Regions from separate parts of the Streptomyces sp. NPDC059740 genome, predicted to be linked through region 4. Evidence: predicted binding sites of a transcription regulator. Region 4 holds the regulator's gene; each other region holds the start of a gene.
What was found. Region 4 encodes HrcA, which represses chaperone genes, less so after heat shock. Its sites were predicted from a motif close to TTNGCACTCNGNNNNNCNGAGTGCNAA; they were not measured.
Positions count from the first base shown of each region.

Region 1: a site for HrcA is predicted at 2,292-2,318, ahead of ACFV3R_RS16135 (FmdB family zinc ribbon protein). Genes of this name have one in related genera too.
Region 2: a site for HrcA is predicted at 2,934-2,960, ahead of groL (chaperonin GroEL). Genes of this name have one in related genera too.
Region 3: a site for HrcA is predicted at 3,609-3,635, ahead of groES (co-chaperone GroES). Genes of this name have one in related genera too.

Region 1 is NZ_JBHWGP010000011.1:156,643-161,880, forward strand. It holds gene mscL (large conductance mechanosensitive channel protein MscL) at 1-7, opposite strand, end outside; gene ACFV3R_RS16130 (S-methyl-5'-thioadenosine phosphorylase) at 826-1,659, opposite strand; gene ACFV3R_RS16135 (FmdB family zinc ribbon protein) at 1,910-2,281, opposite strand; gene ACFV3R_RS16140 (potassium/proton antiporter) at 2,493-4,172, opposite strand; gene ACFV3R_RS16145 (penicillin acylase family protein) at 4,448-5,238, shown strand, end outside.
Region 2 is NZ_JBHWGP010000011.1:34,727-39,964, reverse strand. It holds gene ACFV3R_RS15665 (hypothetical protein) at 1-889, opposite strand, end outside; gene groL (chaperonin GroEL) at 1,122-2,744, opposite strand; gene ACFV3R_RS15655 (cold-shock protein) at 3,294-3,497, opposite strand; gene ACFV3R_RS15650 (MoaD/ThiS family protein) at 3,992-4,270, opposite strand; gene thrC (threonine synthase) at 4,359-5,238, opposite strand, start outside.
Region 3 is NZ_JBHWGP010000004.1:153,881-159,118, reverse strand. It holds gene ACFV3R_RS07340 (lytic polysaccharide monooxygenase) at 1-338, shown strand, start outside; gene ACFV3R_RS07335 (DUF5133 domain-containing protein) at 475-660, opposite strand; gene ACFV3R_RS07330 (CBS domain-containing protein) at 773-1,186, opposite strand; gene groL (chaperonin GroEL) at 1,420-3,045, opposite strand; gene groES (co-chaperone GroES) at 3,154-3,462, opposite strand; gene ACFV3R_RS07315 (FtsW/RodA/SpoVE family cell cycle protein) at 3,729-5,105, opposite strand.
Region 4 is NZ_JBHWGP010000002.1:25,733-30,970, forward strand. It holds gene ACFV3R_RS02970 (NAD(P)H-dependent flavin oxidoreductase) at 1-580, opposite strand, end outside; gene dnaJ (molecular chaperone DnaJ) at 721-1,857, opposite strand; gene hrcA (heat-inducible transcriptional repressor HrcA) at 1,858-2,874, opposite strand; gene ACFV3R_RS02985 (MBL fold metallo-hydrolase) at 3,183-3,941, shown strand; gene ACFV3R_RS02990 (DUF3097 domain-containing protein) at 3,970-4,809, shown strand; gene hemW (radical SAM family heme chaperone HemW) at 4,852-5,238, opposite strand, start outside.

The DNA.
Region 1 (5,238 bases), on a different contig from region 4:
CGGTCACCCGGAAGCCTCTTTCGTTGCTCTTCTGCTCGCTGCGGACACGACGCCTTCCCGGCATCGCGCCCTACGGTAACGGCGGTGGGCACGGTGAACCCGGACCACACCGCGCGTCCCCTCGGGCACGGACGGCGCGGTACCGGGCGCCTCAGCGCCGCCCGCACGCCGCAATGGCGGGGCGAGGGAGCGGGGACCGCGTCGTCCCACGGGGGGCACGTCCACGTCAGTGTCCTCGGCGACGCGGGCCGACGCCAAGCGCGTGTCACCGGGCCGGGCGACGGAAGGGCGACAGCGGCCGAGCCGGTGGGCGGAGCGAGGGCGCGTCCCGGTGGCCGTGGGACCTGCACCCCTGGGACGTCGGGGGCAGGGTCGCGTCCCCCGCCCGGCGGACCGGCCGCGAGGGGGCCGCGATCCTCGGACGTGGGGAACCTCACACCCGGCCGGAGAGGCCGCCGTGCACTCCGCGCCGGGGACGTGACGACGGAGAAGGGGAGGGGACGGGGAGGAGCGGAGGAGTACACGGCGGCACCGCCTTGAGGTGGGGAAGAGGTTCCGGCAGGCGGTCCGTCACCGGTCGCCCGCCGCGTGTCTCCCCAGACGATCCCGCAAGTCGTCCACCCGTGTGCGGCCCTGTGGACGGCAGCGCTGATGGGGACAACCTGTTCCCTCACACGAGCCACAGACAACAGAGGCGCCCCGGACAGCACACGGGTCACAGGCGGCAGGGGCCACGGGCAGCACTGGGCGGTGCAGGCAGCACAGGCGCCCCGGCGGCCTGGGACGTCCGGAGCGCCCGTCTCCCCGCGGACCCGCCGCTCCCGTTCAGGGCAGCGTGATGCCCAGGTCCAGCCCCTCGTGCGGCCGGGTGCACAGGCAGTCCCGGGCCGCGGCCCCGGGCAGAGCCGCCACCGCGTCGAACAGGACCTCCCGCAGCCGTCCGATGTTCTCCCCGAAGACGCGCAGCACCTCCTCGTGCGCCACGCCCTCACCCGTCTCCAGCCCGGCGTCGTGGTCGGTGACGAGGGTCAGCGAGGTGTAGCAGAGGGACAGTTCACGGGCGAGCACGGCCTCGGGGTGGCCCGTCATGCCCACCACGTCCCAGCCCTGTGCCGCATGCCAGCGGGACTCGGCGCGGGTGGAGAACCGGGGGCCCTCGACGACGACGAGGGTGCCGCCGTCCACCGCCTCCCAGCCCCGGCCGCGGGCCGCTCCGACGGCCGCCGCGCGCCCCACCGGGCAGTAGGGGTCGGCGAAAGTGGTGTGCACGACGTTCGGCAACGAGCCGTCGGCCAGGGGGATGCCGTCGAAGTAGGTCTGCACGCGCCCCTTGGTGCGGTCCACCAGCTGGTCAGGCACGAGGAGGGTGCCGGGCCCGTGCTCGGCGCGCAGCCCGCCCACCGCGCAGGGGCCCAGGACCTGCCGCACCCCCACGGAGCGCAGCGCCCACAGGTTGGCGCGGTAGTTGATCCGGTCGGGCGGCAGGTGGTGCCCGCGTCCGTGCCGCGGGACGAAGGCGACCCGCCGGCCCGCCACCTCCCCGAGGAAGAGGGAATCGCTGGGTTGTCCGTAGGGCGTCTCCACCGTGACCTCGGTCACGTCGTCGAGGAAGGAGTAGAACCCCGACCCGCCGATTACGCCGATCTCCGCGTCAGCCATGCGGCTCACCCTAACCAGCGAGGCCACCCGCCGGGCAGGCCCAGGACTTACCGGAAGGTGACGGACGCCCGGGCGGTGCCGCAGGCCGGCCGGTCACGGGCGCCGGACAGGGGCGCAGGCCCGCCGGCCACGGCCCGTGGCCCGGCCCGCCGCCCCGCCGCTGCGGGCCGCCGCAGGGCGCACACGCAACGGGACCCGCCCGGGCCAGGTGGTGGCGCCGGACGGGTCCCGGTGAGACGGAGGGCCGCTGTCAGGCGGCGGAGCTGCTCGTGGAGCTGGAGGAGCCCGTGGTGCTGGAGGTGGACTTGCTCTCCGAGCCGGAGGACTTCGAGGTGGAGCCCGCATCGCTCGACGAGGAGGTCGAGGAGCTGCTCGCAGCGGACGACCCGGCCGTGCTGGAGGAGCTGCCGGAGGTCGAGGAGCCGGCGGAGCTGCTGCTCGACGAGGAGCGGCTGTCGTTGCGGTAGAAGCCCGAGCCCTTGAAGACGATGCCGACCGCCGAGAAGACCTTCTTCAGGCGCCCCTGGCAGCTCGGGCACTCGGTCAACGAGTCGTCGGTGAACTTCTGGACGGCCTCAAGGCCTTCACCGCACTCGGTGCACTGGTACTGGTACGTCGGCACTGTCTTCCTCCTGGCACTCTCACTCGATGAGTGCTAACGACGCTCCATAGTGCAGTATTCCGGCGCGCGCGTCCACTGCGACGGGCCCACGGGTGACCGACTCCACGCCCGGACGGCCGCGGTCCGCCCCGCCTCCCGGCCTCCGGCGGCCGGTGGGCCCGCGGCGCCGCAGAGCCACCTGCGCGCCCCTCGTCCGGCCGCCCTCGCCGTGTCAGCCGGCACCCCGCCGGGGCCGCCTGCCCGCGCCCGCCACCTGGCCGCCGGCCCTCCCCGGCTGGTCGTCGGCGCCGAGCCAGCCCGCGAGCTTGCCGCCCTGCGAGACCGCCTGGAGCCGTCCTTCCGCCGCGTCGCGGACCTGGTCGGTGGCGACCACCAGGAGTTCGTCGCCGCGCCGCAGGATGTCGGTCGGGCCGGGCACGAAGCTGCGGTCGTCGCGCACCACCAGGGTGACCGCCGACCCCGGCGGCAACCGCAGTTCGCCCACCTCCACGCCGTGCATCCGCGACTTCTCGCCGATCGTGGTGGACAGCAGGTGGCCGCGGAGCCGCTCCAGCGGGGCCGACTCGATGCCGAGGTCGGCGGACTTCTCGGTCGTCACCCGCAGCCGCTTGGCCAGCCACGGCAGAGTGGGCCCCTGGATCAGCGTGTAGACCACGACCAGGACGAAGACGATGTTGAAGACGTGGTCGCTGCCGGGCAGGCCGGCCACCATCGGGATGGTCGCCAGGACGATCGGCACGGCCCCGCGCAGCCCCGCCCAGGACAGCAGGGTCTGCTCCCGCCACGGCGTCCGGAACGGCAGGAGCGCCACCAGCACCGAGGCGGGCCGGGCGACCAGCGTCAGCACCAGGCCGATGACCAGCGCCGGCACTGTGTCGTCCACCAGCTTGTGCGGCGTGACGAGCAGGCCGAGCAGGACGAACATGCCGATCTGGCCGAGCCAGCCGATGCCCTCGGCGAAACCCCGGGTCGCCGGGGCGTGCGGCAGCCGGGCGTTGCCGAGGATCATCGCCGCTAGGTAGACCGCGAGGAAGCCCGAGCCGTGGGCGAGCGCCGAGGTCGCGTACGCGCAGACGGTCAGCGCCATGACCGCGATCGGGTAGAGGCCCGAGGCGGGCAGCGCCACGTGCCGCATCCCCCAGGCCCCGAGCCACCCGATGGCCAGGCCGACGGCCGCGCCGATCGCCAACTCCAGCAGGATCTCGCCGAGCAGCACGTACCAGTGCCCGATGGCGCCCGCCTGCGAGAAGGTGACGACCAGGATGACGACGGGGGCGTCGTTGAAGCCGGACTCGGCCTCCAGCACGCCGGTCAGACTCTTGGGCAGCGGGACGTTGCGCAGGACGGAGAAGACGGCGGCGGCGTCCGTCGAGGAGACCACCGCGCCGATCAGCAGGGCGTTCTTCCACTCCAGGCCGGCCAGCCAGTGGGCGCCGGCGGCGGTGACGCCGACGCTCACCGCGACACCCACCGTGGAGAGCGTCGCGGCCCGGGGCAGACTCGGCCGGATGTCCTTCCACTTCGTACCGAGCCCGCCCTCGGCGAGGATGACGACGAGGGCCGCGTACCCCAGGGTCTGGGTCAGTGCGGCGTTGTCGAACCGGACGCCGAGGGCGTCCTGGCCTATGACGACGCCGATGCCGAGGTAGATGAGCAGGGTGGGGAGCCCGCTGCGGGAGGAGAGCCGAACCGCCGCGACCGCGACCAGAAGGACGAGTGAGCAGAACAGCAGGACTTCGTTGAGGCGGTCGACAGTCAGGGGCGGGGCTCCTTCCCGGTGGTTCTCCGGCCGACGCCGAGGCGGTGCCCGGTCGACGGTCGCGTCGAAGTATGGGTCAGTTCGCGCCGGTTCGGGACGGCTCGCCCGGACGGTGCCGCACGCTCCCCCCATCCGCCGTACGGCGGGGCGCCGTTCACGGCTCCCTCGGCGCCCGGTGCGGGGGGACGCTCACCGCCGTCCGGACTCCCCGGCCGTCGGCGAGAGGTGCGCAGGACTCCCGCGGGAGCGTCCCCGGGCCGCACATTCTTACCGTAGCTAGTTACTGACTCTAACAATTTACCATCCCTTGACCGCGGCGGAGGCGAGGACCGGCACCGCGTAGGGGTCGCTCGGCGGCTACGCCTATGGTTGCTCCAGCACTCCCACCCTGCCCTCGAAGGACAGAGATGCCCGCCAACAAGACCGGCACCACCCGCAAGAAGAAGGGGCGCCGCGCCCGCCTCGTCGTGATCACGGTCGTGCTGCTCCTGGTGGCGGGCGTCGGCTACGGGTCGTACTGGGGTGTCAGTACCGTCAGGGGCTCGTTCCCGCAGACCACGGGCTCGTTGAAGCTCCCGGGGCTGAGCAGCCCCGTCGAGGTGCAGCGGGACGGCAACGGCATCCCGCAGGTCTACGCCGACACCGACGAGGACCTCTTCCGGGCGCAGGGCTACGTCCAGGCGCAGGACCGCTTCTGGGAGATGGACGTCCGCCGCCACATGACGGCCGGACGCCTCTCGGAGATGTTCGGCAAGAGCCAGGTCGACACCGACGCGTTCCTGCGCACCCTGGGCTGGCACCGCGTCGCGCAGCAGGAGTACGACACCAAGCTCTCGGCCGCGACCAAGAGCTACCTGCGCTCCTACTCCGCCGGCGTCAACGCCTACCTGAAGGAGCACCAGGGCTCGGCCATCTCGCTGGAGTACGCCGAACTGGGCCTGTCCAACGACTACAAGCCGCAGAAGTGGACGCCGGTGGACTCGGTGGCCTGGCTCAAGGCCATGGCCTGGGACCTGCGCGGCAACATGCAGGACGAGATCGACCGGGCCCTGATGTCCAGCCGCTTCACCGCCAAGCAGATCGACCAGCTCTACCCCGACTACCCCTACAGCCGCCACAAGCCGATCGTCCAGAACGGCGCGGTCGACCCCGTCACCAAGGACTTCGACCCCAAGGCCGAGGCCGGACAGGGCACGCA
Region 2 (5,238 bases), on a different contig from region 4:
ACCAGCCGTGCAGGACGCCCAAGTCCTCGCAGGACCGGATCCGCTCCCGTGCCTGCGCCGACACCTCCAAACCCCGCACATCCAACAGCCGCAACAACACCTCCGCGGCCTCCAACGCACGCCCTTCCTCGCGCCCTTCCTCGCGCCCTTCCTCGCGCCCTTCCTCGCGTCCTTCCTCGCGTCCTTCCTCGCGCAGCCGCATCGAGGTGTCCGAGGTGAAGAAGTCCAGGTCGAGAGCCATCAGATTCCTCCAGATGTCAGCGGCCGGGGAGTCGCCCAGGCCGCGCTCGGTGATTTCCACGAAGAGGTGAGAGGTCTCCTCGTCAAGGGTCATATGCGCGGAGAACAGCATCTTCAGTATCTCATCCGGACACGGTCCGCCACGGTGAGTGATTGCGGAGAAGGTGGCCAACGGGATGTCCCGCTCGATCGCTTCGGGGTCGGTGAGCAACGGGACGTTGTGCGGGCCGAGGACGAGAGGCCGCAGGGTGAGCAGGGGCCAGTGGGTAGTGCCCAGGAAGAAGGGGCCCTCCGCCCAGTGCGCCGTGGCCCGGTCCTGGCAGACGACCAGGAGGACGACGTCCAGTCCGTACTTGGCGCGCAGGTAGGCCGAGTAGTACGCCCAACTGCTCGGTTTGGCCGGGTCCCTGCGGCCCTGCGACTCGACGGCGAGCAGGAGCTTCCCGTCGGGGCCCTCTGCGCCCGTCTCCAGGAGGAGCAGGGTGTCGATCCGCCGTTCCAGGGGGCGGTTCTCGGTGACGTCGGGAGTGAGGACGGTGGCGGCGACAGGCTCCGGGAAGGGGACGCCGAGGGGACGGAAGGCGCGGGCGAAGATGCCCGGGTCCTCCTGGAAGATCCGATGCATCGCCTCATGCGCTGAAGTGACCATGTGGACGACGTTAGGGGTGTTCGAGTCGCTCAGGCATGCGATAGCCGGACTCTTCACCAGTAAGAGGGATTTTCCGATCGCCGAGTAGACGTTCGAGTGCCGGAACGGCCATCTCCGCCCCTCGTAGCGGCCCGAACGAGCGCCCCGAACGCGCCGAGGGCGGCACCCGGTGGGGGTGCCGCCCTCGGTTCGTCCTGCGTGGTGCTCCAGGAGCTTCCGATCCTTCGAGGGATCAGAAGTCCATGTCACCGCCCGGCATGCCGCCGCCGGCCGGCGCAGCGGCCTTCTCCGGCTTGTCGGCGATGACGGCCTCGGTGGTGAGGAACAGCGCCGCGATGGAGGCGGCGTTCTGCAGCGCGGAGCGGGTGACCTTGGCCGGGTCGATGATGCCCTCGGCGACCAGGTCGACGTACTCGCCGGTCGCGGCGTTCAGGCCGTGACCCGGGGTCAGGTTGCGCACCTTCTCCACGATGACGCCACCCTCGAGGCCGGCGTTGGTGGCGATCTGCTTCAGCGGGGCCTCCAGGGCCAGCTTCACAGCGGCGGCACCGGTGGCCTCGTCGCCCTCCAGCTCCAGCTTCTCGAAGACCGCGGAGGCCTGCAGCAGGGCCACGCCACCGCCGGCGACGATGCCCTCCTCGACGGCCGCCTTCGCGTTGCGGACGGCGTCCTCGATGCGGTGCTTGCGCTCCTTGAGCTCGACCTCGGTGGCGGCACCGGCCTTGATGACGGCCACGCCGCCGGCCAGCTTCGCCAGGCGCTCCTGGAGCTTCTCGCGGTCGTAGTCGGAGTCGCTGTTCTCGATCTCGGCGCGGATCTGGTTGACGCGGCCCTGGACCTGCTCGCTGTCGCCGGCACCGTCGACGATGGTGGTCTCGTCCTTGGTGATGACGACCTTGCGGGCACGGCCCAGGAGGTCCAGACCGGCGTTCTCGAGCTTGAGGCCGACCTCCTCGGAGATGACGGTGCCACCGGTGAGGATGGCGATGTCGCCGAGCATGGCCTTGCGGCGGTCACCGAAGCCCGGGGCCTTGACGGCGACGGACTTGAAGGTGCCACGGATCTTGTTGACGACCAGGGTCGACAGGGCCTCGCCCTCGACGTCCTCGGCGATGATCAGCAGCGGCTTGCCGGACTGCATGACCTTCTCCAGCAGCGGGAGCAGGTCCTTCACCGCGGAGATCTTGGAGTTGACGATGAGGATGTAGGGGTCGTCGAGCGACGCCTCCATGCGCTCCATGTCGGTGGCGAAGTACGCCGAGATGTAGCCCTTGTCGAAGCGCATACCCTCGGTGAGCTCCAGCTCCAGACCGAAGGTCTGGGACTCCTCGACGGTGATGACGCCTTCCTTGCCGACCTTGTCCATCGCCTCGGCGATGAGCTCGCCGATCTGGGTGTCGGCGGCGGAGATCGAGGCGGTGGAGGCGATCTGCTCCTTGGTCTCGACGTCCTTCGCCTGCTCCAGCAGGGCGGCGGAGACCGACTCGACGGCCTTCTCGATGCCGCGCTTGAGCGCCATCGGGTTGGCGCCGGCGGCGACGTTGCGCAGGCCTTCCTTGACCAGTGCCTGGGCCAGGACGGTCGCGGTCGTCGTGCCGTCACCGGCGACGTCGTCCGTCTTCTTCGCGACCTCCTTGACCAGCTCGGCACCGATCTTCTCGTACGGGTCCTCGAGCTCGATCTCCTTAGCGATGGAAACACCATCGTTGGTGATCGTGGGGGCGCCCCACTTCTTCTCGAGGACGACGTTGCGGCCCTTGGGGCCGAGGGTGACCTTGACGGCGTCGGCGAGCTGGTTCATCCCGCGCTCGAGACCGCGCCGTGCCTCCTCGTCGAACGCGATGATCTTGGCCATGTGAAGTGGTCCTCCCAGGACTGGGGGTCCCCCCATGACGCGGAGTCTGGGGGAGGGTGGATTACTCCGGACCGCGCTGGCGCCCGCGACGGACGATCTGGGAGGCTGGTGGTTCCGTCCCACCTGCTCCCGGACCTCACCGACTCGGTCCTTACTGTCACTCTCACTCGGAGAGTGCTAACGCAATAGTTAGCACTCTCGCCATGAGAGTGCAAGGAGCGGCCACCGGACGGGACGGGCGGCATCGGCCCGGCACCCGGGCCCGAAGCCCCGACCCACCGCCGCCGTCCCGGAAACCGCGCAGGTCGCCGGGGTGAAGGGGCGCAGACCACTCACCGGCCACCACCGCACCCCGACCTCGCGACACGGACACCGACGCCGGCCACCACCGCACCCCGGCACGCGGCACCACCGGACCTGGCCACCGGACCTGGCCACCGGAACGCGGACGCCGGAACGGCGGACGCCGGAACGGCGGACACACGGACAAGGGCCCGCGCTCCCCCGAGAGGGAGCGCGGGCCCCAGCGACAGCTGTGAGGTCGTCGCCCTAGCCGGCCACGCGAACCATGTCCGCCTGCGGCCCCTTCTGGCCCTGCGAGATCTCGAACTCGACCCGCTGACCTTCCTCGAGGGTGCGGTAGCCGTCCATCTGTATCGCGCTGTAGTGGACGAAAACATCCGCACCACCGTCGACCGCGATGAAGCCGTAGCCCTTCTCCGCGTTGAACCACTTGACGGTGCCCTGAGCCATTCCTTACTCCCCTATTGCTGGCCCTACGCAGGACCGCACTTCGCGGACCCGGGTCAGACCTCACCCCCGATGCCAGGCGGCAGGAGGGGGCGTGCGCCGGAACGCGTCGACCGCCGCTGAATGTATCTGCACAACTGCCCAGTGCAACAGGTCAAGCAGACGAAAAATCCGGACCAGGGTAAACACCGATAAGCGAAAAAGAGAGGGAATCAGCCACAATACGGTCCGGGCGAACTACACCAAACCGACAAACCACGCACACATCTTGTGTCCGCCGCGGAGATTCGTCATGCGCGTTTGACCTGCGCGCAATGCGGGAACCGCGCCCACTCTAACGCTAATTCCCGGTACGGAATTACCGCTTCCGCATATCCCACCCCCCCCCGGCGCGCTCACCCGCCGCGCACCCCGGTGCGCGCGCCCCCACGGCAGCCGGCCGCCGCTCCCTCTGGAGGAGCGGCGGCCGGTGTCGGGTCCGTCGGGCGGTGCGTGGCTCAGCAGCCGCCGGCGACCGCCGGGATGATGGAGACGCCGGCACCCTCGGGCGTGGGGGTCTCAAGGCCCTGCTCGAAGCGGACGTCGTCGTCGTTGACGTAGACGTTGACGAAACGGCGGAGCTTGCCGGAGTCGTCCAGCACGCGCGCGGCGATGCCGCTGTGGTTCTTCTCCAGGTCCGCGAGGACCTCCGAGAGGGTCGCGCCGTCGGCGGGGACCTCGGCCTGGCCACCGGTGTAGGTGCGGAGGATGGTCGGGATGCGGACGGTGACGCTCATGTCTGCCTCAAGTCTCGGGCCCGGGGCCCGGGTCGGTGGGTGGCAAAGGGGACGGGGCGGGGCCGGGGGCGGCCGGCCGGGGCCCGCGTCAGGCCAGGCCGGCCTCGCGGAAGGCGTCCAGGCTGGGGCGGATCGTCGCGGTCGGGCCGGTGGTGGGCGCCACGGCGTCCAGCGTCTTCAGCCCGTCGCCGGTGTTGAGGACGACGGTGGACTTCGCCGGGTCCAGAAGGCCGTTCTCGATCAGCTTCCGGGTCACGCCGACGGTGACGCCGCCCGCGGTCTCGGCGAAGATGCCCTCGGTGCGGGCCAGCAGCTTGATGGCGTCGACGACCTGTGCGTCGTTGACGTCCTCGACGGCACCGCCGGTACGGCGGGCGATGTCCAGCACGTACGGGCCGTCGGCCGGGTTCCCGATGGCCAGGGACTTGGCGATGGTGTCCGGCCGGACCGGGCGGACCACGTCGTGGCCGTCCTTGAAGGCCCGGGAGACCGGGGAGCAGCCCTCGGCCTGCGCGCCGAAGATCTTGTAGGGCTTGTCCTCGACGAGGCCGAGCTGGATCAGCTCCTTGAGCCCCTTGTCGATCTTGGTGAGCTGCGAGCCGGAGGCGATGGGGATGACGATCTGGTCGGGCAGCTCCCAGCCGAGCTGCTCGCAGATCTCGTAGGCCAGCGTCTTGGAACCCTCGCCGTAGTACGGGCGGAGGTTGACGTTGACGAAGCCCCAGCCCTCGCCCAGCGGGTCGCCGATGAGCTCGGAGCAGAAGCGGTTGACGTCGTCGTAGTTGCCCTCGATGCCGACCAGGTCGCCGCCGTAGACGGCGGCCATGACCACCTTGCCCTGCTCCAGGTCGTGCGGGATGAAGACGCAGGAGCGGAAACCGGCCCGGGCCGCGGCGGCGCCCACGGCACCGGCGAGGTTGCCGGTGGAGGAGCAGGAGAGGGTGGTGAAGCCGAAGACGCGGGCCGCC
Region 3 (5,238 bases), on a different contig from region 4:
GCGGTGACGACCCGGGCGACCCGGCGGCCTCCTGTATGGCCCTCTACACCGTCACCAACGAGTGGAACGGGGGCTTCCAGGCCGAGGTGGAGGTCATGAACCACGGCACCGAGCCGCTCAACGGCTGGACGGTGAACTGGAAGCCGAGCACCGGCACCAGCCTCGACGCGGTGTGGAACGGCTCCCTCACGAAGAACGCCTCGGACGGGACGGTGACGGTGCGCAACGCGGACCAGAACCGGACCGTGCCACCGGACGGAGAGGTCACCTTCGGCTTCACCGCCCAGTCCGGCGGCGACAACTACCCGGCGGGCTCGATGAGTTGCACCAGCCCGTGACGAGCAGCCGTCCCTCCGTCCCGGCGGGCGGAGGGGCGGCGCCCCCCAGCTGGGCAGTGTCTTCACAGTCCCACCTGTCCGCACTTCGGGCGAACGACGCCACTGTGAAGGCACTGCGCAGGGCGCGGCGTTCGGCTCATCCTCCGTGGCGGCGGGCGGCGCGCAGCGCCTCCGAGACGTCCCGCGTCCCGGTCGCCACGCACAGGGTGTAGGTGACGTCGTCCATGCGCTGCTCCGCGTCGCCGCTCTCCGGCCGGCCGGCTCGCAACGACTCGTACTCCTCGATCAGTTCGCGCAGCAGCGCGGGATGTGCCATCACCATGGGTGGCTTCCTCTCAGGGTCGGGGGCGTCGGGCTACCGGGCCGTCCCCGCCCGCCGCGCCGGTGGTCGACCACGACGGTCGCGGACGCGGGCGGCGCCGGCTGCGGGCGCGTCAGCGCGACAGGGCCTCGACCAGGTCGCCGACCTGCGGGTCGGGCAGGGCACGGGCCACGTCGGCCTGCGCCACCATGCCGACCAGGCGGTGGCCGTCGATGACGGGCAGCCGGCGGACCTGGTGCTCGGTCATGGTGTGCATGATCTCGTCGGCGTCGTCGTCCGCCCCGATGGTGACGACCTCGCCCTGCGCCAGGGTGCCCGCCCTCTCCTCGGCGGGGTCCCGGTCCTCGCCGAGCACCTTCACGACGATGTCGCGGTCGGTCACCATGCCCTTGAGCCGGTCGTCGTTGCCGCAGATCGGCAGGGCTCCGACGCCCAGCTCGGCCATCATGTGGGCGGCGACCGAGAGGGACTGGTCCTCTCCCACGCAGTCGGCCTGGGGAGTCATGATCTCGCGCGCGGTGGTCATGTTCGAGCGCTCCGTACTTCGGGTGCGGGGGCACGCCTGAGGGCGGCCCCGTATGACCCGTCCCGGGTACCTGGGGGGCACGGCCTGAAACGTGCGCAACACACGAGGCCCGGGCCCCCGCGACGGGGGTCCGGGCCTCGTGCCGCACTCGGCGGCTGCTGCGCGCCGCGTCCGCTCGGCCAGGTGGGCTTCGGGGACGCGGCGTGGACTCCTCAGTGAGTCCTCAGCGGTCCCTAGTGGGAGTGGCCGTGACCGTGACCGGCCTCGGCGGCCTCCTCCTCTTCCTTCTTCTCGACGACCAGGGTCTCGGTCGTGAGCAGCAGGGAGGCGATGGAGGCGGCGTTCTCCAGGGCGGAGCGGGTGACCTTGACCGGGTCGATGACGCCGGCCTTGACCAGGTCGCCGTACTCGCCGGTGGCGGCGTTGTAGCCGTTGCCCTTCTCCAGCTCGGCGACCTTGGAGGTGATGACGTAGCCCTCCAGGCCGGCGTTCTCGGCGATCCAGCGCAGCGGCTCGACGGCGGCGCGGCGGACGACGGCGACACCGGTGGCCTCGTCGCCCTCCTTGCCGAGGTTGTCCTCCAGGACCTTCACGGCGTGGACGAGCGCGGAGCCACCACCGGAGACGATGCCCTCCTCGACCGCGGCGCGGGTCGCGGAGATGGCGTCCTCCAGACGGTGCTTCTTCTCCTTGAGCTCGACCTCGGTGGCCGCGCCGACGCGGATGACGCACACGCCGCCGGCGAGCTTGGCCAGGCGCTCCTGGAGCTTCTCGCGGTCCCAGTCGGAGTCGGTGTTCTCGATCTCCGCCTTGATCTGGGCGACGCGGCCCTGCACGTCCTCGGACTTGCCGCCACCGTCGACGATGGTGGTGTCGTCCTTGGTGACGGTCACGCGGCGGGCGGTGCCCAGCACGTCCAGACCGGCCTGGTCGAGCTTGAGGCCGACCTCCTCGGCGATGACGGTGGCGCCGGTGAGCGTCGCCATGTCGCCGAGCATCGCCTTGCGGCGGTCGCCGAAGCCGGGGGCCTTCACCGCGACGGCGTTGAAGGTGCCGCGGAGCTTGTTGACCACGAGGGTGGAGAGCGCCTCGCCCTCGACGTCCTCGGCGATGATCAGCAGCGGCTTGGAGGAGCCGGCCTGGATGACCTTCTCCAGCAGCGGCAGCAGGTCCTGGATGGAGGAGATCTTGCCCTGGTGGATCAGGATGTACGGGTCGTCGAGGACGGCCTCCATACGCTCCTGGTCGGTGACCATGTAGGGCGAGAGGTAGCCCTTGTCGAAGGCCATGCCCTCGGTGAAGTCCAGCTCCAGACCGAAGGTGTTGGACTCCTCGACGGTGATGACGCCGTCCTTGCCGACCTTGTCCATCGCCTCGGCGATGAGCTCGCCGACCTGCTTGTCCTGGGCGGACAGGGCGGCGACGGCGGCGATGTCGGACTTCTCGTCGATCGGGCGGGCCGTGGCGAGCAGGTCCTCGGAGACGGCCTTGACGGCGGCGTCGATGCCCTTCTTCAGGGCGGCCGGGGAGGCGCCGGCGGCGACGTTGCGCAGACCCTCACGGACCAGGGCCTGGGCCAGCACCGTGGCGGTGGTGGTGCCGTCACCCGCGATGTCGTTGGTCTTGGTCGCCACCTCCTTGACGAGCTGGGCGCCGAGGTTCTCGTAGGGGTCCTCGACCTCGACCTCACGGGCGATGGTGACGCCGTCGTTGGTGATGGTGGGGGCGCCGAACTTCTTGTCGATGACGACGTTGCGGCCCTTGGGGCCGATCGTCACCTTGACCGTGTCGGCAAGCTTGTTGACGCCGCGTTCGAGGGCGCGACGGGCGTCCTCGTCGAACTTCAGGATCTTCGCCATGAGATGTCTGTCCTTAGTCGTCTCTTCAAAGAGCTGCGCCCCGGACGCCCGGTGGTTCAGACACGGGGAGAGCCGGGGCGCAGATCAGCAAAAGCGGGGGTGAAGTGCTTACTTCTCGACGATCGCGAGGACGTCGCGAGCCGAGAGGACGAGGTACTCCTCGCCGCTGTACTTCACCTCGGTGCCGCCGTACTTGCTGTAGAGCACGACGTCGCCGACGGATACGTCGAGCGGAAGACGGTTGCCGTCCTCGAAGCGGCCCGGGCCGACGGCCAGGACGACGCCCTCCTGGGGCTTCTCCTTGGCAGTGTCCGGGATGACCAGGCCGGAAGCAGTGGTCTGCTCGGCGTCGAGCGGCTGGACCACGATGCGGTCCTCGAGCGGCTTGATGGCAACCTTGGTGCTGGCGGTCGTCACGATCCGACCTCCCCCTTCGGAGAGCTCACGGGGTTGACTGTCTGAGGTGGCGACCAGGTCGATCCGTCGTCGCGGGTGCCGGACCTGCCCGTCGCTGTGTTTGGCACTCCGTTGTGGAGAGTGCCAGTGGTGAGACTATGACGGGGTTAGCACTCGGTCAAGCTGACTGCTAAAGGTGGCGTGGCTCGCACCGTCCCGGGCGCCGTGCGCGCCGGCCCCCGCCCCCGTCACGGCTTGCGGCCCGTGGCCGTTGCGGGCCTGCGGGGTCAGTCCACGCCCAGGGGCAGGCGGCGGCGCTGTGCGGTGTCGCTGACCCGGATCAGCAGCGCGACCATCAGCCAGTTGGCGACGAGCGAGGAGCCGCCCTTGGCGAGGAAGGGCAGGGCCTTGCCGGTGAGCGGGATGAGTCCCGTCACGCCGCCGGTGACCACGAAGACCTGGAGGACGAGGGCGCCGGCCACCCCGGTGGCGAGCAGCTTGCCGAACGGGTCCCGGGTGATCAGGGCGGTCCGCAGCCCGCGTTCGGCGAGCAGGACGTAGAGCATCAGGACGACCGTCGTCCCGGCCAGGCCCAGCTCCTCCCCGACGGTGGTGAGGATGAAGTCCGACCGCCCGGCGAACTCGATGAGTTCGGGGTGCCCCTGCCCCAGCCCGGTGCCCGTCAGGCCGCCGCTGCCGAAGCTGAAGAGGGCGTGGGCGAGCTGGTCGGAGTTGAGGGCGGCGGGGCGGCGCTCGGCCGGCAGGAAGATCTCCATCGGGTGCAGCCAGGCCACCACCCGCCCTTTGACGTGCGGTTCCAGGGAGCCGACGGCGGTGGCGCCCACGGAGGCCAGGAACAGACCGCACACCACCCAGCTCGTCCGTTCCGTGGCCACGTACAGCATGATCACGAAGAGGCCGAAGAAGATCAGCGAGGTCCCCAGGTCCCGTTCGACGATCAGTACGAGCAGGGAGACCACCCACACCGCGACGATCGGCCCGAGCTGCCGGCCGGGGGGCAGCCGCATCCCCAGCACCCGCCTCCCCTCAAGCGCCAGCGCGTTGCGGTGCTGGGTGAGGTACCCGGCGAAGAAGACCGCGATCATGATCTTGACGAACTCGCCGGGCTGCACGGTGCCCAGCGGCCCCAGGTGGATCCAGCGCCGCGCGCCGAGGGTGTCGGCCGGGGAGAAGGCGGGCGCCGCCAGCAGGACCAGGGCGATGGCCATCGTCACGTACAGGTAGCGCTGGAGGCGGCGGTAGTCCCGCAGCACCACCAGCAGCACCACCGCCGCCACCGCCCCGACCCCGGACCACAGGAGCTGCTCGGGCGCCACCGCCGGCGAGTGGTAGGCCGCGGCGTAGGCCACGTCCAGCCGGCGCAGCAGGACGAGGCCGAGTCCGGTGAGCAGGACGGCGCACGGCAGGATCACCGGGTCGGCCCGCGGCGCGAGCCGGCGCACGGCGACGTGCGGCCCGTAGGCGAGCACGGCCACCGCCGCCGCGAACCAGGGCAGGTCGGCCGGGAGCCGGCCGTGCAGCGACAAGCCCGCATACGCGTCACCGAAGACGGTGAGCAGCAGGGCCAGGGCCAGCAGCCACGCCTCGCGGCGACGACGATCGGGGCTGCGGGTGAACGCGTCCCAGGTGAGCGTCTGTTCCACGGCGTCGACCTCGACCCGGCGGGCCCGTCGTGGCACGCCGATCGTCACGCGCTTCACGGTCCTCCCCCCGGGTCGGCCCCCCATCTTGCCGCACGGCCCGACACCGGCCCGACCTGTGGGTCAAGACGCGGTG
Region 4 (5,238 bases):
CGGTGCCGTCCTCGGCCGGGTCGTCGGTGTGCGTGCCGCGGTGGCCGCCGGCCTCGAAGCCCTGGACGCAGACGGCGTCCGCGCCGGACCACTGGGCGGCGCGCGCCTCGGCGGGCGAGGTGACGGTCACCACGGTGCGGGTGCCGGCCTCGGCCAAGGCGTCCAGGACCGCGCGGGAGGGGCAGCCGAAGGTGAAGGAGACCACGGGGACGCGCTCCTGGAGGAGGGCGTCGACCTTGGCCTCGTAGGCGTCGTCGGTGGAGCCGTCCGGGTCGCCGAACTCGACGCCCAGGCGGGCCGCTTCGGGGGCCAGCCGGTCGCGGTAGGCGGCGACCGCGTCGGCCGCGCCGCCGGCGGAGGGCTGCGGCATGAAGAGGTTGACGCCGAAGGCGGCGGTCGTGCGGCCCCGCAGCTCGCGGATCTCCTCGCGCATGGCGTCGACGCTCTTGTAGCCGGCGGCCAGGTGCCCCAGTCCGCCCGCCTCGCCGACGGCGGCGGCCAGTTCGGGCCCGGAGGGCCCGCCGGCCATGGGGGCCTGCACGATCGGGTGGCGGCACAGATCGGTGAGCGCGAGAGGCATGTGCGTATCGTGTCACGCCCGCTGCGGCGCACCGAGTCGACGGCGGTGCCGCGTAGATCACATCGCACCGGCGCGCCGGCCGCCCGGGGTCCTCGTGGCGAGGGTCCCGGGCGGCGCGTTCGTCCGTGCGGTGGGCGGCGTCAGCGGCCGTTGAAGGCGTCCTTCAGCCGCGAGAAGAGGCCCTGCTGCCCCGGTTGGAACTGGCCGGTGGGCCGCTCCTCACCCCGCAGCTTGGCCAGGCGGCGCAGCAGCTCCTCCTGCTCGGCGTCCAGCTTGCTCGGGGTCTGCACCTCCACGTGGACGATCAGGTCGCCCCGGCCGCCGCCGCGCAGGTGCGTGACACCGTGCTGGTGCAGCGGGATCGACTGGCCGGACTGGGTGCCGGGCCGCACGTCGACGTCCTTCATGCCGTCCAGCGTCTCCAGCGGGCACTTGGTGCCCAGGGCCGCCGCCGTCATGGGGATGGTGACCGTGCAGTGCAGGTCGTCACCGCGCCGCTGGAAGACGGGGTGGGCCGTCTCGTGGATCTCGACGTAGAGGTCGCCGGCCGGGCCGCCGCCGGGGCCGACCTCGCCCTCCCCGGCGAGCTGGATGCGGGTGCCGTTGTCCACACCCGCCGGGATCTTCACCGTCAGCGTGTGACGGGAGCGGACCCGGCCGTCGCCGGCGCACTCCGGGCAGGGCGTGGGCACGATCGTGCCGAAGCCCTGGCACTGCGGGCAGGGCCGCGAGGTCATGACCTGGCCGAGGAAGGACCGGGTGACCTGGGAGACCTCGCCCCGGCCGCGGCACATGTCGCAGGTCTGCGCGGAGGTGCCGGGGGCGGCGCCCTCACCACTGCAGGTGGTGCAGACCACGGCGGTGTCGACCTGGATGTCCTTCGTGGTGCCGAAGGCGGCCTCGTGCAGCTCGATGTCGAGCCGGATCATGGCGTCCTGGCCGCGGCGGGTGCGGGATCGCGGGCCGCGCTGCTGGGACGTGCCGAAGAAGGCGTCCATGATGTCGGAGAAGTTGCCGAAGCCGCCGGCGCCGAAGCCGCCCGCGCCTCCGCCGCCGTTCTGCGACAGGGGGTCGCCGCCGAGGTCGTAGACCTGCTTCTTCTGCGGGTCCGACAACACCTCGTAGGCGGCGTTGATCTCCTTGAACCGCTCCTGGGTCTTGGGGTCCGGATTCACGTCCGGGTGCAGCTCACGCGCCAGCCGCCGGAAAGCCTTCTTGATCTCGTCCTGCGAGGCGTCGCGCCGGACGCCCAGGACCGTGTAGTAATCCGTGGCCACTTACGACTCCGCCAGGATCTGTCCGACGTAACGTGCCACTGCGCGTACCGCTCCCATCGTTCCGGGGTAGTCCATGCGGGTCGGTCCGACCACACCGAGTTTGGCGACCGCCTCGTCGCCCGAACCGTAGCCGACCGCCACGACGGACGTGGAAGTCAGTCCCTCGTGAGCGTTCTCATGTCCGATGCGGACGGTCATGCCGGGGTCCTTCGCCTCACCGAGGAGCTTGAGCAGCACGACCTGCTCCTCCAACGCCTCCAGCACCGGCCGGATGGTCAGGGGGAAGTCGTGCCCGAAACGCGTCAGATTGGCGGTGCCGCCGATCATCAGCCGTTCCTCGGTCTCCTCCACCAGGGTCTCCAGGAGGACGGAGAGGACCGTCGAGACGGTACCCCGATCCTCCGCCTCGAACGAGTCCGGGAGGTCCTGCACGAGCTGGGGGACGTCGGTGAAGCGGCGACCCACCACCCGGCTGTTCAGCCGGGCCCGCAGGTCCGCCAGCGAGGCCTCGCCGAACGGCGCCGGGCAGTCGACCATACGCTGTTCGACCCGTCCGGTGTCCGTGATCAGCACGAGCATCAGGCGGGCCGGGGCCAGCGACAGCAGCTCGACGTGGCGGACGGTGGAGCGGGTCAGCGAGGGGTACTGCACGACGGCGACCTGCCGCGTCAACTGTGCCAGCAACCGGACGGTGCGGGCCACCACGTCGTCGAGGTCGACCGCGCCGGCCAGGAAGTTCTGGATGGCGCGCCGCTCGGGCGAGGTCATCGGCTTGACGCCGGCCAGCTTGTCGACGAAGAGCCGGTACCCCTTGTCCGTGGGGATGCGCCCGGCGCTGGTGTGGGGCTGCGCGATGTAGCCCTCCTCCTCCAGCACCGACATGTCGTTGCGCACCGTGGCCGGGGACACGCCCAGACTGTGCCGCTCGGTGAGGGCCTTGGAACCGACCGGCTCCTGGGTGCCGACGTAGTCCTGGACGATGGCACGCAGCACCTCGAGCCTGCGCTCACTCAGCATCCCGCGCACCTCCGCTCCGGCCTGGACCTCTGTCGTGGTTTCACCGTTCCTGGCACTCCTTCCATCCGAGTGCCAGACCCCGACCCAGTGTACGGCCGGAGTACACAGGCAGGGCAAGGGCGCCGACGTTCGCGCCCGGGCGGGAGAGCGACCGGGGCAGCGGCCCGCTGAGGCCCGCCCCCGCGCGGCGCCCGGTCGGGCGCGGGCCGACACCCTAGCGTGCGGCCGGCCCCGGTCGGGACCGCCCGTGCCCGGGCCGTGCGGCGCGGGCCTTCGGTCCACGGCGCTCCCGGCGTTAGCGTCGCCCCATGCGGACCACGTGGGAAGAGGCCGGTTGGGAACGGATCGGTGACGGAGTGGGCAGGCGACGGCTGCCCGGCTGGGACGAGACGGTGGGCGCCGTGGCCGGCGCCACCGGGCTCCTGGTGGTGGACGCCGGCGCCACCCTCGCCGAGGGCGGCGCGCTGGCCCACCAGGTGACGGCGATCGTCGGCGGCCCGGTGACGCACCTCGCCCTCACCCACCCCCACTTCGACCACGTGCTGGGCGCCGCGGCGTTCACCGGCGACCGGCCGCAGGACGCGGGCGGGGTGGCCGTGTACGCGGCGGTGGGGGCGGCGGAGGCGCTCAGCCACGGGCGGGAGGAGCTGCTGCGCGACGCGCGGGCGCACGGGATGCCGCACGAGGCGGTCGAGGAGGCCGCGGCGGCGCCCGTCGTCCCCGGCCACGGCGTGAGCGACACCCTCACCGTCGACCTCGGTGACCGTCAGGTGCTGCTGGCCAACGTCGGCCCGGGGCACACCGCGCACGATCTCGCCGTCGTCGTCCCGGAGCGGGAGGGGCACCCGGCGGTGGTGTTCTGCGGCGACCTCGTCGAGGAGTCGGGGGAGCCGCAGGCGGGCCCGGACGCGGTGCCCGCCCGGTGGCCGGCGGCCTTGGACCGGCTCCTGTCGCTGGGCGGTGAGCACGCCCACTACGTGCCGGGGCACGGGCGGGTGGTCGATGCCCGTTTCGTCCGTGAGCAACGTGACACCCTCGCACGGCGCTTCGGCGTGTCGCGGAGTTGACGCGCGCGCCGTTCCTATCGTCTGCCCCATGCGCAGCAGATCGTACGACGCCGACCTGACGCCGCCGTGGAAGAAGCGGCAGCCCGCCCCCGAGGTCGAGGCGGAACCGGACCTGGTCGTGGAGGAGGTCACCACGGGCTTCTGCGGTGCGGTCATCCGGTGCGAGAAGACCGCGCAGGGCCCGACGGTGACCCTGGAGGACCGTTTCGGCCGGCACCGCGTCTTCCCCCTGGAACCGCGGGGCTTCCTGCTGGAGGGCAGGGTCGTGACCCTGGTACGGCCCCGGGGGCGCACCGCCCCCACGGCACCGGCCCGCACCGCCTCGGGGTCGGTCGCCGTCCCGGGCGCGCGGGCCCGGGTGGCGCGCGCCGGGCGCATCTACGTCGAGGGACGGCACGACGCGGAGCTGGTGGAGCGGGTCTGGGGCGACGACCTGCGGGTCGAGGGCGTCGTCGTGGAGTACCTGGAGGGCGTCGACGACCTGCCGGCGATCGTCTCGGCCTTCGCCCCGGGGCCGGACGCGCGGCTCGGCGTGCTGGTGGACCATCTGGTGCCCGGCTCGAAGGAGTCCCGGATCGCCGCGTCGGTGACCGGGGAGCACGCGCTGGTCGTGGGCCACCCCTACATCGACGTCTGGGAGGCGGTGAAGCCCGCTTCCGTGGGCATCCCCGCCTGGCCGGCCGTGCCGCGCGGCCAGGACTGGAAGACCGGCGTGTGCCGGGCCCTGGGCTGGCCGGAGAACACCGGGGCGGCCTGGCGGCGCATCCTCGCTTCCGTGCACTCCTACCGCGATCTGGAGCCCGCGCTGCTGGGCCGCGTGGAGGAGCTGATCGACTTCGTGACCGCGCCGGAGGCGGGCGGGGTGTGAGCGTCCCGCCCGCCCGGGTGGTCCGGGGCGGGCGGGACGCCTTCAGTCGACCAGGTCGCGGACCACGGCGTCCGCCAGCAGCCGGCCCCGCAGGGTCAGGACGGCGCGGCCCTCGGCGTAGGGGCCGGGTTCCAGGAGGCCGTCGTCGAGAGCGCGGCGGGCGGCGCGGGCGCCGGCGGGGGCGAGGAGCTCCAGCGGGCAGCCGGCCGAGAGGCGCAGCTCCAGCAGGATGCGCTCGACCCGGCGGTCCTCCGCTCCCAGCACCTCGCGGCCGGCCCCGGGGGTGCGGCCCTCCTGGAGCGCCTGGGCGTAGGCGGCGGGGTGCTTCACGTTCCACCAGCGGATGCCGCCGACGTGGCTGTGGGCTCCCGGGCCGGCGCCCCACCAGTCGGCGCCGGTCCAGTACAGCTCGTTGTGGCGGCAGCGGGC